Regions from separate parts of the Lederbergia ruris genome, predicted to be linked through region 2. Evidence: riboswitches for the same ligand, from Rfam matches in the RefSeq annotation. Region 2 holds a riboswitch; each other region holds the start of a gene.

What was found. A riboswitch is a leader RNA that binds a small molecule or an ion and turns the genes downstream of it on or off. The one in region 2 is predicted to bind thiamine pyrophosphate.
Region 1: another riboswitch for thiamine pyrophosphate. It lies ahead of KI363_RS02880 (thiamine phosphate synthase); the one in region 2 lies ahead of KI363_RS06405 (ABC transporter substrate-binding protein).
Region 3: another riboswitch for thiamine pyrophosphate. It lies ahead of tenA (thiaminase II); the one in region 2 lies ahead of KI363_RS06405 (ABC transporter substrate-binding protein).

What each region holds. Positions count from the first base shown of each region.
Region 1 is NZ_BORB01000003.1:92,959-98,491, reverse strand. Features, by position in the region: gene KI363_RS02895 (ThiF family adenylyltransferase) at 451-1,464, opposite strand; gene KI363_RS02890 (thiazole synthase) at 1,461-2,234, opposite strand; gene thiS (sulfur carrier protein ThiS) at 2,237-2,437, opposite strand; gene KI363_RS02880 (thiamine phosphate synthase) at 2,465-3,067, opposite strand; TPP riboswitch at 3,169-3,277, opposite strand; gene KI363_RS02875 (glycerophosphodiester phosphodiesterase) at 3,472-4,326, opposite strand; gene KI363_RS02870 (NAD(P)/FAD-dependent oxidoreductase) at 4,500-5,533, opposite strand, start outside.
Region 2 is NZ_BORB01000008.1:91,529-97,061, forward strand. Features, by position in the region: gene KI363_RS06395 (zinc-dependent alcohol dehydrogenase) at 1-966, opposite strand, end outside; gene KI363_RS06400 (hypothetical protein) at 1,646-1,876, shown strand; TPP riboswitch at 1,938-2,047, shown strand; gene KI363_RS06405 (ABC transporter substrate-binding protein) at 2,152-3,135, shown strand; gene KI363_RS06410 (thiamine-binding protein) at 3,148-3,438, shown strand; gene KI363_RS06415 (ABC transporter permease) at 3,438-4,199, shown strand; gene KI363_RS06420 (ABC transporter ATP-binding protein) at 4,199-4,930, shown strand; gene KI363_RS06425 (TatD family hydrolase) at 5,323-5,533, shown strand, end outside.
Region 3 is NZ_BORB01000034.1:30,874-36,406, forward strand. Features, by position in the region: gene srtD (class D sortase, LPxTATN-specific) at 1-118, shown strand, start outside; gene mgtE (magnesium transporter) at 276-1,625, opposite strand; gene KI363_RS16575 (hypothetical protein) at 1,848-2,135, shown strand; TPP riboswitch at 2,249-2,352, shown strand; gene tenA (thiaminase II) at 2,462-3,148, shown strand; gene KI363_RS16585 (YxeA family protein) at 3,269-3,640, shown strand; partial or broken gene tnpA (IS200/IS605 family transposase) at 3,659-4,021, opposite strand; gene KI363_RS16595 (hypothetical protein) at 4,352-5,077, opposite strand; gene KI363_RS16600 (hypothetical protein) at 5,088-5,533, opposite strand, start outside.

The DNA.
Region 1 (5,533 bases), on a different contig from region 2:
GTTCCAAGATTCCTATTGTTCGATCCTTCGTTTGGTAGACTACTATAACCTCTGCTGACTTCTTACAATTCACAATATCATCACTGATATCGTTGTTCCTTTAAGGAATTCCTCCTCTTTTCAGTAACCCTTGTAAGAGCTCCCTGGGGAAGAGCTATAACCTTCCACCATGTAACTGCTGTATTTACTGTATGAAATTCGTGCAGTATTGGACTTTGTTTTGTTCGGCAAACTCGGCCATTCCAATTCAGCCTTGTATACATTTTCTATTCGTCAGTTTGGGATTTTGCCTTCGGCTTCCTTCAGATTCCACCTCGCGATGGACATCCATGCCGTCAGCTAACATTTCCTAATGTCAAGCCTGTAGTGGACTTTCACCACCAAGTTATAGCCCATGCTGGGCGCACCGACAAAAAATGCACCTCTTATTTGAGATGCATTTTGACGTTTTTAACCGAGTAATTTTGCTGTTAAAGCTTTAGCCTTTACAATATCCTTTGTACCATGTACCAAGATGCGTCCATCTTTAAAGAGTACCATGCGATGGTCAAGATATTGGCAAGCAATTAAATGTTCATTATAGATAAGTTTGCTAACAACTGACTGAATGGCAGTAGCTAGGGGCCTTAATTCTAGTTTTCTCATATGCGGAATCGTTAATTGTACCGTATCACGACCGCATAATACCGCAGCCCTCGTTTGACGATCGTCTGATAAGAAAGGATAGGTAGCCTGATCACAACAGCTTGGACAATTTGGACGCTTAAGTGTCGTCACATTAATTGCTGCATGTTCCCCTGTCCAGAGGTCAAACGATTTTAGCTTCAAATCTACTTCTGCTCCCACAATATATTGAAATACATTGGTAACTTGATGGGCGGCAACCACCTGAACAATCGGACTTATGACCCCTGATGTGTCACATGTGAGCGTATGGGGAGGAAGCGCATCTAGTAAACAGTGCAGACAAGGTTGATCCCCAAATCCAATCGGATAAATCATTCCATAACTCGCCACAATCGCCCCCATGAAAAAAGGGATATCTGCTTTTCTTGTTGCATCATTCACTAACAGTCTTGTCTCAATATTGTCGGTAGCATCGACAACTAACGTTTTTCCCTCTACTAGCTTCTCTACATTTTTAGCTGTCACATCCGCAATAAACGTTTCGACCTCTATCATGCTATTGATCTCACTTATTCGTTTCTTTGCGGCAACCGCTTTGGGTAGTTGATCTAGGACATCCTGTTCTTTATACAGTTGCTGCCTCTGAAGATTACTCCAATCTAAAATATCTCGATCGACAATGGTTAATTTTCCGACGCCAGCTCGAGCAAGCATTTCGGAATTCGCCGATCCAAGTGCCCCAGCTCCAATAATTAAAACATGAGCATCTTGGATTTTCTTTTGTCCTTCCTCTCCAATCGGTTGGAATAATTGCTGTTTTTCATAGCGACTATTCATGTAGGGAGTAATCCCTCCATCGGACTACTGGCTATCCCATAATCACGTTCCTCGATTCTGCCGGCTTCATATCCAATACGGCCCGCCTTAATGGCTAAATTCATCGCTTCCGCCATTTTCACAGGATCTTTCGCACCGGATACGGCTGTATTTAGTAAAACTGCATCCGCACCAAGCTCCATGGCATAGCATGCGTCCTTTGGTGATCCAATGCCTGCATCAATGATAACTGGTACTTGAGCTTGCTCTATAATTAGTTGCAAATTCAACGGATTCAAAATGCCTTTTCCCGAACCAATCGGGGATGCTCCCGGCATAATAGCATGAACTCCTAGCTCCTCTATTCTTTTAGCAAGAACGACATCATCCGAAGTATAGGTTAAAACGGTAAACCCTTCTTCAAGAAGCATTTCCGATGCCCTTAATGTTTCGACTGGATCGGGTAAAAGTGATTTTTCACAGCCAATGATTTCAACCTTTACCATATCGCATAAGCCAGAAGCCTTCGCTAATTTAGCCGTTCTCACCGCTTCTTCTGCTGTTTTCGCACCTGCCGTGTTTGGGAGAAGAGTGTATTGGGACAAGTCCAGCATTTCTAAAAAATTAGGTTGGGACGGTTCAAACACATTCATTCTTCTTAATGCGAAAGTTAAGATTTCCGCCTCAGAAACTTTAACAGCCTCTTTTTGTATTGCAAATGATGGATATTTTCCTGTACCTAATAAAAGTCTGGATGTAAAACTTTTTTCTCCTATTTTTAGTGAACTCATCTTCATCCTCCTCCTACAAAATGGATCATTTCTATTTCATCCCGCTCATGAATCGCACGTTGATATTCCTCTTTGGGAACAATTTCCCGATTGACTTCCACAATTACAACCCTTTCAGACAGTGTCAAATGTTCTAGAAGTTGTTGGACACTCTGGATGTTTTTTGGCAGTTGATAAGATTGTCCATTTAAAATAATCTCCATCCAAGATTCATTTCCTTTCATCAACTATTAATTTAGCGCTTGACAGGCATGATAATATTGTTCTGCCATTCTTGCAGGCTCGTGTGCTTCAAATATTGTCGACATGACCGCAAATCCTTTAATACCTAGTTTGGCTAAAGTTTGCAGATGTTCAGGCTTGATTCCGCCAATCGCATATACATCGATTGGTACTTGATCAGTGATCGCCTTAAGCGTTTGAACTCCTCGGGCTGGAACTCCTGGCTTGCAGTTTGTTGGGAACACATGACCATACAGCAGCCAATCAGCTGCAGAATGGCTTGCCTCGAAAGCCTCTTGTTCAGAATGAATCGATTTTCCAATTTGAAGATGTGGAAAATTATTTTTTACTTCTTGAACATCTAAACCATGACCCGGTAACTGCACCTTGGGAATATCCATCACAACCGCAACATCTACCCGATCATTGACCACTAACTTCTCTCTTTGTACTCCAGCTGCGATGACATGTTCAAGCAAGCGGATTTGTTCTCGAACTGTTTTCGATCGCTCTCTAATGATAAAGAAATCAACATACGGATCCATTTCAATCATATGTTGAGCTAAGGTATTAACATCCAAGCAGTCATTCGTGACAACCAATCTCTTCAATACAACCCTCCTTAACAATACAAAAACCACTTTCCAACAGTAGGGAAAGTGGTAGATGAAAAGCCCCGCTTACTCAGCAAAAGGCTGATCCATGACGGGTTGTTCGCTATTCCACACTTCCCTACGCAGGCACCAACCTGTTCAGGTTATAAGGGTATCAGAGTTCCACTCTTCTCTCAGTCCTTTTCAAGGATTCCCCTAGTGATTTTTTATATGAAATTATGATACTCACCAATATACTAGCATAAAGAATAACTAAATGTAAGGGGTTCAATATAGAGCCATTAATATGATACTTATTTTCTATCCCCCTCAAGAATTGATTTATTCAAACGTTTGTTCGATTACCAGTCTTTCTTCCAGATGTCACCGTTTATTTTAGATAAATAAATATAATATTGCTTCTAATTCATTTCCACTCCTGCCGGATTGGCATCGACAATCCATTTCGTATAATCGGTTATGATTCCATCTACTCCCAGGTTAAGGGCCTTCTGCATTTTTCTTGGATCGCGAATGGTCCAAGCCATTACCTTTTTATCTCTTTTATGAATTTCTTCCACATCTCTTGGTCGTAAGTAGTGAATGTTATAATTCACATAGGTTGCATAATCGGCAATGTCATCTAATTGTTGACTTGAAAGTGGATGCTCAGCTCTTGAAACAAGTACGGCCACTGGAATTTTCGGGAGTAACTCGTGCATTTTCTTCATCGATTCAAAATTCATAGATTGGATGATTACATTATTTGTATTATTATATTGCTCAATAAGTTCGGCAAGGATTTCCTCAATCCCTGCATTGGCTTCTGGCTCCTTAATTTCAATAATAATCCCAATTTGGTGGAGCATAGTGTCCAATAGCTCCTCTAGCGTAATGATTTTTTCCCCTTTAAAAGAAGCATTAAATTTGCTTCCCGCATCTAATTCCTTTAATTCTTCTAATGTAAAATTTCGAACATATCCTGACCCATTGGTTGTTCGGTTCACTTTATCATCATGAATAATAACAAGTTGATTATCTTTTGATAAATGAATATCCAGCTCAATATAATCCATTCCATGATCAACGGCCTTCTGAAAAGCAGCCATCGTATTCTCAGGAGCATAACCTGAGGCGCCACGATGGGCAACACTTATCGTCCCTTGCAATTCAAAACTGGTATTTGGCTTTTCTGTAAAACCGATTAGGAGAGTGAGACTCGCAATTCCAATGATTGCAAGCATGTATGCTTTAAGTGCTCTTGGTGTGATTCTCATGAAACTCCCCCTACCCTTTATTTGTAAACGCTTTCTAATATTATTGTATCATATTTTTCGCCAAAATGCTCCACTCTTTCAATAAATTCCCTTTAAAATAAGCCTATTTTTTTCTACGAAACTCCGTATCTTTTTGCAAATGAAGCGACCAAGGGAATCAGCCCAAGGTTCGCTTAGTTGAATGCATTTAACACAGAATAATGTTCTAATGAGATATCCAACTTTTCATTCTGTGCCAGTTTTGCTAGCTGAGCACCGAGATAGGGGCCAACGGTTAAACCGCTTGAGCCAAGTCCGTTTGCGAGATAAATCCCTTCATAATCGGGAAGCGCCCCGATGATAGGTAAGAATCCAGGTGTAAAAGGCCGAAACCCCACTTTCACATCAAGGAAGTAACTTTGTGATAAACCTGGTGCTACTTCTAAAGCTTTTTCAAAAATTTCATGCATACCTGAAACAGTCGGAGTTACATCAAAACCTGTATGATTTTCGTGTGTAACACCTACGGCGATTCTTCCATCAGAAAATGGCACCAGATAATGAACCCCTGGGGGCATAATAACAGGCCAATCTTTTGTGCTCTCATTTTTTACTTGCATATGAATAATTTGGCCCTTTTGAAAATCAACATTCATTTGAATATCCAGCGGTTCCAATAATCCCTTCGCCCATGCCCCGTTTGTCACCAAAACAGCATGACAAAGGAATTCCATTTCATCTACACGAACACTGACGATTTTCTTTCCACTCACTTGTAAACGGGCATTTCCTCGTACAATCGTCGCACCATTTCTCTCTGCCGCTCGTAATAACGCATCGCGAATGGATCCACCATCAACGCGAGCTGCTCCACTTACATACACGGCCCCATATCCATCCGCAAGTGGCGGGAACATTTTTTTCGCTTCTTCTGCTGTTAAGAGCTGCACATCGCCAATCTCTGGTGCATCTTTTCGTCGCTCGATCGCTCTCATCTGCATTGCTTGTAATTTGTATGGATCCGTATGTATACTTAGGGCGCCAACTTGAGCATAACCAGTGTCGGTCTCCCCTTCGTTTTCAAGTTCTGTAATCAATTGTGGATAATAAGTCGCTCCAGACTTAGCAAGCTGATACCATGCTTGATTGCGACGCTGAGATAACCATGGGCAAACAATTCCAGCTGCTGCCTGTGTCGCTTGTCCTTCGTCTTTTCGATCAATGACCG
Region 2 (5,533 bases):
CTGTCCCATTTTCAGATTAATATTTCTCACCCAAAATGCCCCCATCGGAAACACATTATAGTTGCCCCCGTAAACACCTGTTAAATGGACCGTTCCATATTTGCGCACAGCTTTTGTGGAAATTTGAATCGGGCCAAGGGTTCCACCTTGCAATTTTAATTTTTGTTCAAGAAACTCCAGGGGGGATTTTTTCCCGTCCATTCCTACACAATCAATGACGACATCTGCTCCTCCATGGGTGATTTCTTTCAAATGTTCCCCCATATCTGGATACTTTGTAAATTCAAAGACCTCCACATTGTTCATTTTTTTGGCATGATTCATTCGATAATCTAAATAATCAATCGCAATTACGCGCTTTGCCCCTTTCATCCAGGCGAATTTTTGCGTCATTAACCCAACAGGCCCGCAACCAAGCACGATAACAGTATCCCCTGGTTTGACTCCTGCATTGACTACACTCCAGTAGGCAGTTGGAAGAACATCGGATAAAAAAAGCAATGATTCATCTTCTAGTTCACATGATTCTGGGATCACAAAGGGAGTAAAGTTTCCAAAAGGGACTTTTAAATATTCAGCTTGACCACCTGGGTGGTTACCAAACTTCTCGGAATAACCAAAGTATCCTCCTGAATCGTAATGGGGATTCGCGTTATCACATTGGCTTTCCATCTCATGCTCACAATAAAAGCAATGACCACATGCAACAGTAAAAGGGATAATCACACGATCCCCCTTTTTTACCTTCGTGACTTCGGGTCCTACTTCTTCTACAATCCCCATCGGTTCGTGGCCAATAATGTATCCAGGAGGCAATGGGAAATTTCCTTGGTATAAATGCAAATCAGATCCACAAATTGCAGTAGATGTAATCTTGACAATCACATCATCTTTTTTCTCTAATTTTGCATCCTCTACTTCGTTCACCTGTATTTTCTTTGGTCCTTGATACGTGACAGCTTTCATAATGGCCAGGTCCTCCCATTTTTTTAGCATTCTTTGTTCCTTATGTTCAGCTAAGAAAGGAAATAATATACTTCGTTACTCGAAACCTTGCTTGAGTTATGATTTGCTGAGATGGTAAAAAACTAAGTACTTATAGCAGCCCTGATATTTTCCATTTCAGTTGTAATAAAAAAAGAAAAAAGGCTGGAATCACAGGGATAAAAAGTACGTTAACACCTATTAGTTGGAGAGGTTCACATGAGAACCCCAACAGGCTAAGAGGCATAAGATTATGAAGCTAAAGATAGTAAATCGTTTACTTGGAAGCTGAAATGGCGATTTCGTATAAAGGGAAACGCAAAATAATAGATAAGTTTACCGTAATGAAGGTAAAGCGATCTCGTGAATGGGGATGCGCCTTTTTTGTGCAGAGGTAGATTTTTGAATGCTTATATTGTGAAAAAAATGCGGAAATAAAAAGGGAAGTTAGAAAGCACCATCAAAAAATATTTTCACTTATGAAGTAAGATGAAACCTTACCAAATGGGTTTTCGTATACATTATAAAGGAATAAATGTATACCTTGAATGAAGTATCAAGAATCCTCTGGTAATCTCTGGAATTAATAGTAAAATGAACAATGTTGTCATAAACATCAATGAATAACGATTTAGAAAACAATGAGAGGGGTGAAAAGCTTATGGAAAGAAATATGACATTAAAAGATTGGATTATTACAATGATTTTGCTTGCACTTCCGATTGTAAATATTGTTATGCTGATTATATGGGCGGTAGATAAAGATGAGCCGCGTAATTTATTTGCTAAGGCTTATTTAATTGTCATGGCAGGAGCATTCGTACTTGTTATTATATTTTATATCATTATGCTAGTAATTATTTTTGCTTTTTCTGCCGCCTTTGCCTATTGAGAAGTCGTCAATCTGGCTTTAGACGAATAATCTGCTATAATAAAATATGAAAATCATACTATATGGAATGTAGGGGAACCGGTTATGCCGGTTGAGAGTGCATCCTTGAGATGCTGACCCTTAGAACCTGCCCTGGTTAAGACCAGCGAAGGGAACATGGATTCATTCATAATTAAATGATGAATGTTCTTTCAAGATGCCCAGGTTCAAACGAATTTGGGCATCTTTTTCATGTTTAGGGGTTGCATTTCTGGAAGAACATGGAGGGAAAAAAGATGAAAAAGTGGTTAGGTATTGCTTTAGTTATGGTTCTTTTGCTTGCTGGTTGTAGTGGAGCAACAGAAGAGAAAAGTGAGACAGGCGAGAAAAAGGTATCGATCGTGCTTGATTGGACACCGAATACCAATCATACGGGGCTATATGTAGCACGTGATAAAGGGTATTTTAAAGAAGAGGGCTTGGATGTCGAAATTATTCTGCCTGGTGAAGCGGGAGCGGACCAGTTAGTCGCATCGGGTAAATCTGAATTTGGCATTAGTGCCCAAGAAAGTTTAACGGAAGCAAGAGCCCAAGATATTCCGATTGTGTCGATTGGGGCAATTATTCAACATAATACTTCAGGTCTCGCCTCACCCGTTGAGAAAAATATTAAAAAGCCGAGTGATTTTGAAGGAAAGACATACGGCGGCTGGGGCGCACCAGTTGAGCAAGCGGTTCTGACTTCTTTGATGGATGCTGATGGCGGAGATTTCGATAAAGTTGATGTAGTCAATATGGGTGATACCGATTTCTTTACAGCCGTGCAAAGAGATATCGATTTTGCGTGGATTTATTATGCTTGGACTGGTGTAGAAGCGGAGTTGCGCGGGGATGATTTAAATATGATTTACCTTACGGATTACTCGGACAAGCTTGATTATTACACCCCAGTGATTTCCACGAGTGAGAAAATGATTGAGAAAGATCCCGATACGGTAAAAGCCTTTATGAAGGCTGTCTCAAAAGGGTACCAACTGGCAATCGATAATCCAGAGGAAGCAGCTGAGGTTTTGATCAAGGCGGAACCCGATCTTGATGAGGAACTTGTGCGCAAAAGCCAAGAATGGTTGGCAACTCGTTATCAAGATGATGCTGCGCGTTGGGGAGAGCAGAAGCAAGAAATTTGGCAGAACTATATGGATTGGATGTTAGAGAAAAAGGTCCTTGAAAAGGAAATCGATGTAAAACAAGCTTTCACCAATGAATTTTTACCCGAATAAGGAGGAAGAAAGATGGCGAATGCATTAGTAAGTATTCAAATTATCCCGAAATTAGCCAGTGGAGGGGATACTTATCCACTTGTGGATGAGGCGATCAAAGTCATTGCGGAATCAGGGGTCTCATACGAAGTTCATCCATTAGAAACAACGATGGAAGGTGATCTATCGTATATCATGCAAATCATTGAAAAAATGAATCAAAGAATGATTGAGTTAGGGAGTATCAGTATTATTTCTCAAGTAAAAATTGTCTATAAACCAGATGGGATTACGATGGGGTCGCTTACGGAGAAATATCGATAATGGGAGCGATTTGGAGGAAAGGGTGGAGACCGATGGCGGTTCTCCTCTTCCTACTTATGATCTGGGAGGGCGCTGTCCGACTTTTGAACACCCCTAGTTGGTTGTTGCCAGCTCCGAGTGCGATTTTACAGGAAGCCATAGCGGGATATGAGCGATTTCTTCCACATTTGCAATCAACGATTGGCTTAGCGGTGACAGGATTTTTACTTGGCTGTTCGATTGGGATTCTCGTTGCGGTCATTCTTCATTTGCTGCCGGGAACCCAAGAGGCGGTTTACCCGCTCTTAATTCTATCGCAAAACATCCCGATTATTGTATTAGCTCCCTTATTGGTCATCTGGTTTGGATTTGGTTGGCTTCCTAAGTTAATTATCATCACGCTTGTCTGCTTTTTCCCAGTCACCATTGCTGCCATGGGAGGATTCCGTCAAACTTCTCAAGAGATCAAACAATATATGTTAATGGCGGGGGCGACGCGACTGCAAATTTTCACGAAGTTAGAATGGCCACACTCTCTCCCAGCCTTATTTTCGGGCTTGAAAATATCAGCCACCTACAGTGTCATGGGTGCTGTGATTTCTGAATGGCTTGGTGCCAAAAAGGGAATTGGCGTTTATATGACGTTAGCTTCTTCCTCGTTCCGAACAGATCGAGTGTTTGTGGCGATTTTCCTGATTATGATTTTAAGTATGTTATTCTTTCTGTTGATCCAGCTTGCTGAAAAATGGCTGGTTCGCTGGACAAAAGAGGAGATGAAATAATGGGCACTCTTACGATCAATGGAGTATCCAAAAGCTTTCAAGAACGAAAAGTATTGGATCACATTCAATTTCAAGTGGAGGAAGGAGAGTTTGTGACGATCTTAGGACCTTCTGGTAGTGGGAAAAGTACATTATTTCAGTTAATTGGCGGACTTCTCGTACCAGAAGAAGGATCGATTATTTTAGATGGCCATGATATGACTGGAAAGCGTGGGGCGATTAGTTATATGCCACAACAGTCAGCTTTACTTCCATGGAGAACGGTTTTACAAAATGTCTTACTTGGTCAAGAGCTGCAAGGAAAGAAAGATGAGAAAAAGGCAAGAGAGATGATTAAGAAGGCGGGGTTGGCTGGTTATGAAGAGGCCCTGCCTGGTGCTTTGTCCGGAGGGATGAAACAAAGGGTGGCTTTTATCCGTGCTTTATTAAGTCCGCAATCCTTGATCTGCCTCGATGAGCCTTTTTCCGCTTTAGATGATTTTACCCGCGAAGAAATGCATGAATGGTTATTATCAATCTGGTCCGCTTACCGTAGGACGATTCTATTTGTTACCCATAACATCGATGAGGCACTGTTTTTGTCAGATCGTATTCTCGTGCTATCCACGAACCCGGCCCAAGTTGTTCATGAGCTATCGGTACCTTTCGTAAGGCCACGTCACCATGAACTACTATTAACGGAGGAATTTTTAGAAAAAAAGCGAGAACTGACGAGTTTTCTAAGAGGATAATGGCTTTATAGAACCGTTTAAACCTTATGAAAGCCAAAAGCGGGCATATAGCAGGCTTTATAGTACCCGAAAGACTGTTCAACGGTCGTAAGTGGTAACATAGGAGTCTTCATATTACCCGAAAATCTGATTAATGATCAAAAGTGGAAACATAGGGTTCTTCATAGTACCCGAAAAGCTGTTCATTAATTAAAGGTGGTCATATAAAGGGAGTTATAATACCCAAACAGTTATTATTCATTAAAAGCGGTAATATAGAAAGCTTTATAATACCTGATAATCGTTCATCAATTAAAACCGGTAATATAAATGTTCGAAGACTATTCACAGGTTTAAACGGTTTTCGATAAACTGGTGCTTTTTTGGAAGAAATGTAAAAGGAGGAGGGCAAAATGAATAGACAAGTGATTGATGCCCATCTTCATTTGGATCACTACAAAGAGAATGAAATCGAGCAAATCATCCGTGATTTGTCGATAGAAAGCTATCCAGCACTTATCTCTGTGTCCTATCATTTACAATCTTGTAAGCAAAATCTATCCTTGGCTAGAAAACATTCTCAAGTAAAACCAGCTTTTGGTTTCCATCCGGAGCAGAAATTGC
Region 3 (5,533 bases), on a different contig from region 2:
CCCCGAGGAATACCAAGAAGAAATGCTCACGGTTACGACCTGTTATCCTTTCCATTATATAGGAAATGCGCCTGATCGTTATATCCTTTATGCCACACCCCTAAAGGATAAAGAATAAGGTTTTGAAATGACATTGAGGAGAGCCTTCCCCTTTTTACTAAAGAGGAAGGCTCTTGTTAACTATGTTAGCGACGATTGTTTACAAAAAGCATTACGGCAAAAAATAGAGGGGATAAATACAGGATTGAAAACACTTGCGCTCCATCCGGACTATACTAGTTTATCCAAAAAGAAAGAAGCAATGGAAAAATAAATAAAGAGAAGATATCGTTAATCGTGGTAATTAATGGGCCTGAGGCAACCGCTGGATCTATTCCAAATTTGTATAATAGGAGGGGAATAATCGTCCCAGCCAAGGTGCCAATAATTAAAGTTAGTAACAATGATCCTCCTACAACAATGCCAAGATATATATTTCCTTGCCATATATAAGCAATCACCGCGATCGATAGCCCGCAAATGATTCCTATTAATACTCCAGCCCATGCTTCTCGTAAAAGTAACTTGGCCGCCTTTTTCAATCCAACCTCTTGCTCAGCTAGACCTCTTACAACAACAGCCAGTGATTGTGTACCAGTATTTCCTGTCATTCCGGCAATAAGAGGCATAAAAAAGGCAAGCGCCACGACCTGTTCTAACGTTCCTTCAAATTTCGCAATAATACTTCCAGAAACAAGCCCAATAAATAAAAGAGCAACTAACCAAGGCAATCGCCGAAGAGTTGCTGTTAATGGCTTAGTCTGAAAATCAATTTCTTTACTAGCCGTTGAAAACTTGCCGTAGTCCTCACTTGCTTCATGAATGAGCACCTTGACAATATCTTCAAATTTGATGACGCCAATAAGCCGACTTTCCTCATCCAATACGGGTAAAGCACTTAAATCATACCTTTGTAGTAACCGAGCAAGTTCCGCTCGTTTCGTAAGAGCTGATACACAAATCATTTGTCTATTCATAATGTCTTTTAGCTTTTCATCTTGTGCAGCTATAACCAAATCTCTATAAGCAATGATACCTGTCAATTGTTTGTTTTCATTAAGCAAGTAAATATAATGTAAACTTTCCGAGTAAAAAGCTAATTCCCGTGCTTTAAGGATTGCCTCTTCTACATTTAGAGATTCTTGCAAAGCAATATATTGATTACTCATTAAACGCCCCGCAGTCCCATCTGGATATCCTAGTTTTTTCTGAATAAAAGCTGATTGTTCTGTTCCCAGTCCTGATAAATAACGTTTTAAATGAGCATCTGGATATACTTTTAACAGATGGGCTAGAATATCTCCGTCGAGCAGCGTTAGTATCTTGTTAGCCTTCTCAGGTCCAATTTTCCCCAAAGCTTCCATTTGTTGCATTGTACTGAGTTTCTTCATAATACTTGCGATCATCGAATCCTCTAGATGCTCTAGAAATGGGGCTCTATATTTTTCTGGTAAGCTTTGAAAGATCACACTTAAATTATAGGGATGCTTCTCTTTTAAAAGATCATTCACTTCGTTAAACTTTTCATTATTCATGTATTCAACGACTTCAAGGGCTAATTGCTCACATTCCCTGTCACTTAACATTCGAACCCTCCTCTACTTCCCATACTCATCTATATCCCCTTTTTTCTTTAGTCAAACCATTTCCATGCTGTTGGACGATTGTTGGTTTATATAAACCAAAACATATTATCCAGGATATTTATACTATTAATCTCTCTGATTCTATTGAAATATTCTGAAATACACCTTATGATAAGGATGGTATTTTTAATTTACTTATTTATGAGAAGTGGAGTGTTGTTTATGGACAATACAGAAAAAATAATTATTCAAAAAGAAGAAACAAACGGCCTTGCAACAGCTGCAATGGTACTAGGAATTATTGGTATTATTCTGGGTGTCATTCCTTTTATTGGTTGGTTTACATTACCTTTATGGCTACTGGCTATCATCTTTGGATTTATCGGTATGCGGAACCCGGTGAAAAAGGGATTTGCAATCACAGGAATTATTTTAGGGACCTTAACGTTTGTATATAAAATAGGATTCTGGATTGTACTTATTCTTTCCTCTGCTGCCTCCGGTTACTAGATACAGAATGAGCAGGAAGGCATACGCTATTTTACACACGGTCTCTGCCAGTATTTGACATTCTGGTTTATTATGTTAAGATCGATATGAGTTTTTCAAAAAATCAAATCATTTGTTTCTGCTAGGGGAGCCATTGCGGCTGAGATTAAAGAATTCTTTAGGACCCTTAGAACCTGAACTGGTTAATACCAGCGGAGGGAAGTGGAAAATTTTTATCCTGAGAGGCCCCTTTGTTTTGCTACGAGCGCAGAGCATTCTTTTCGGGAAAAAACACCACCCTTCTCCCGTCAGTCGGAAACGATGATGAATTAGAGGAGGATTTTTTTATGCATTTTACAGAGGAATTAAGACAAGCTACTGAACACAGCTGGGAGCTTAGTTTGAAGCATCCCTTCGTATTAGGGATCGTCCAAGGAGATTTACCTTTAGAAAAATTTAAATATTACATTCTCCAGGATATTTACTACTTAAAACATTACGGAAAAGTCCACGCGCTGGCTGCTGCACAGGCTGATGACTTTAGCCATACGGCATTATTGGCTAAAAAAGCCCAGTTAACGGCCCAGGCAGAGCTAACCGTTCACGAGGAACACGCCAAAATCTTGAATATTACAGAAGATGAAATGGAAAACTTCCGTCCAGCGCCAACTGCCTATGCCTATACATCCCATTTGTATCGAGCCGCTCTTTCTGGCAGCTTTGCCCAAACGATTGCTGCAATGCTACCTTGCTATTGGCTTTATGCAGATATTGGAAAAACATACGAACATGCGACACCCAAAGAGCCGATCTACCAAAAATGGATTGAAACCTATGCTAGTGAATGGTTCCAATCCTCCACACAAGAGCAAATCGACTTATTGAATCATATCGTTGCCACTGCTACCGTGGCAGAAAAGGAGAAAATTAAAGAACAGTTTGTCATCGCTAAAGAGTATGAGCTAGCTTTTTGGGAGATGGCTTATCAGGAGGAAAAGTGGCTATCTGAACAAACGCCAGTAGTTCAACCCTGATCTAAGTATGAAATCTTATAATCCTTACAAAAATGTAATTTATGTGTAAGTAATCTAGATCGCTCTCTGTGAAACTCCTTGCTAAACTTAGCAATAAACAAGGAGAAAGGAAGGGAGCGAATGAAAAGCTGGCTCATTGGTTTACTTACTATATTCATACTCGTTGGGAGTTTGGTGGCCGCCTCTCTCATTTTTCATAATGAGGTTACGGATCGATTTAATCCTCTTGTTCCGAGGAAAGATATTTACGTTCAAATAACGGAAAAAGGCACCCCGCGTTCTCCAGGCGGGTTTGATTATACGCTTTCCGGTTTTGATGAATCGGGAAAAGAACGAACGGTCACCTTCTATGCTGGAGGGGAATTGCGGGATTTAGCTTTTCTCCGAGTCGATTCGAAAGGAAAATATATCAAAACTTGGGAAGAGGTATTATGGGAAGAGCTCCCAGATGAGGTAAGGGAAAAGCTAGAAAACCAGGCATCTTCTAATTGAAGAGCCTGGTTTTCTAAATCAATGGTTTAAAGGATTTTCCTTTCTTCCTTGATCGACAATATATTCAAGAACAGTATTATGTCCAATCTTCCCTATAGTTGTTAGCATATATCCTGAACTCCAGAGTGAAAAACCAGCATCATGGTGAATCGTAGTTCGTTTCCATGATTTCGTCGTTTCTAACTTAAAGTGATTAATCATCTGTGATAGCTGAACTTGGGGTGTTGCTGAAAAAACAATAGAGAGGTGATCTTCTTCTCCATTTACTTCTAAAGCCTCGCATCCCCACCTTTCGAAATGAAAATTGGCCAACTGCTTAAACTTCCTCATCATTTCCGTTGTAATAAAGGTATGCCGATTCTTCGTGACAATCACTAATTGATACGTAACTGACGGCTCCCACGCCTAAAGACGTGGGGTTCCCACGACCTAGACAGCAGGTGGCTTGCAGCCTGTATGCCGCGAAGAATACAAGCGTTTCATCTTCTCAAAGGTACCTTATCAACCTTGCGATTGAGTTTGCATCCTAAGCACTGGATGAATTTAGCAAGTCTTTCACGATAGCGCGTGGCGTATAGCTCGCTTACACATGCCTAGCCTCAAAAGAGACCGTACATCGACTTCACTATCGCATACTTGAGTTTAAGGAGAACTCTCTTGGTGCCAGTCAGTCCAAGCGACAACCTAATTTGATTTTGTATTCCTAGGCTGCTACGGCAGCCTTTTCGTTTTGTCTGGCTTCACAAACCAGTAGAGTGTCTTGCTTGATGATTGTTGAATTCGTGCAATCTCACGATTGTGCAGTTCTAAAAAATCATCCCATTGTGTGTTGCAAAGACCCACATCAACGGTATCTAGGCTATCTTTGGTGTTCCTAATAAGGAAAGCGCTGTATATATCACGTTGGACTGGAAAACCTAGGATGTTGTTCCAACGCTCGTTGAGTTGTTTCTTTGTATAATCACCAGTCCCATGATTGAACTGGCTCGCTTTTGTGGCATATGTATCTATTTTTTTGACCGATTTTCCTTGATAGCCAAGTTTTCGGTCAAGTATCGTTATCAACATAGCAGGAGCATGGTTCAATAGGCTCTTTCCATACCGTTTTTTCCTATTGATACGACCATTCTTTTTGTTTCGAGTCGTCTTCTTCACTTTCTTTTGAAGAGATTGAAAGCGCATGGTTTCTACTCGAACATCCGAACCTTGGAAAAGAATATCGTTGGCAAGTGTTTCATGCGCTTGTTTTCGCTTAGCCACAAGTTTTCTATGAATGTCCTTCCTTTTGGCTTTCAAGCTCATGTATCGCTTAGAAAAGTTCCAAGAAAGTTTTTTTCCACGTTTGATGGTGCCATCTTCATTGTAGTTGTCTGGATTGGATGCACGTTTCGACCTATCCATTCTTCGCTCAATATGGCGAAGCTTTTTGGCATCCATAATGCAATTCTCAGCCAACAGTAGCTATGGTGGATGGACCGATATCAATGCCAACCCGTTTGTCTGACTTATCGACAGGGTGTTTTTTTAAACCAGTGTCTTTATCTCGTTTTACAGGAGGGAATCCTTCTTGTACCAGCTGAACGAAGAAACGTTTTGTCCCACGGATTTCTCGCATAATAACCCGACAATATTTTGTTCTGTCACTAAGGGATTCTTGAGCATAGAGATCATTTGGCTTCACGAATCCCCTCAGCTTCAGAGCACCTTTCGTAGGTTGACTTACAGGATTCTTCTTAGATACCCGAGTTTGTTCTCCCCAAAGAAGAAATTCGCCATCAAAACGAAGCCCTGTACCATTGGATTTGTTCTCTACGGACATATCGTCTTCAGGTCGTTTGAAGTGAACATGTTGTGCTTGTCGAAACTTCAATTTCTCTACTGCATTGAATGCAC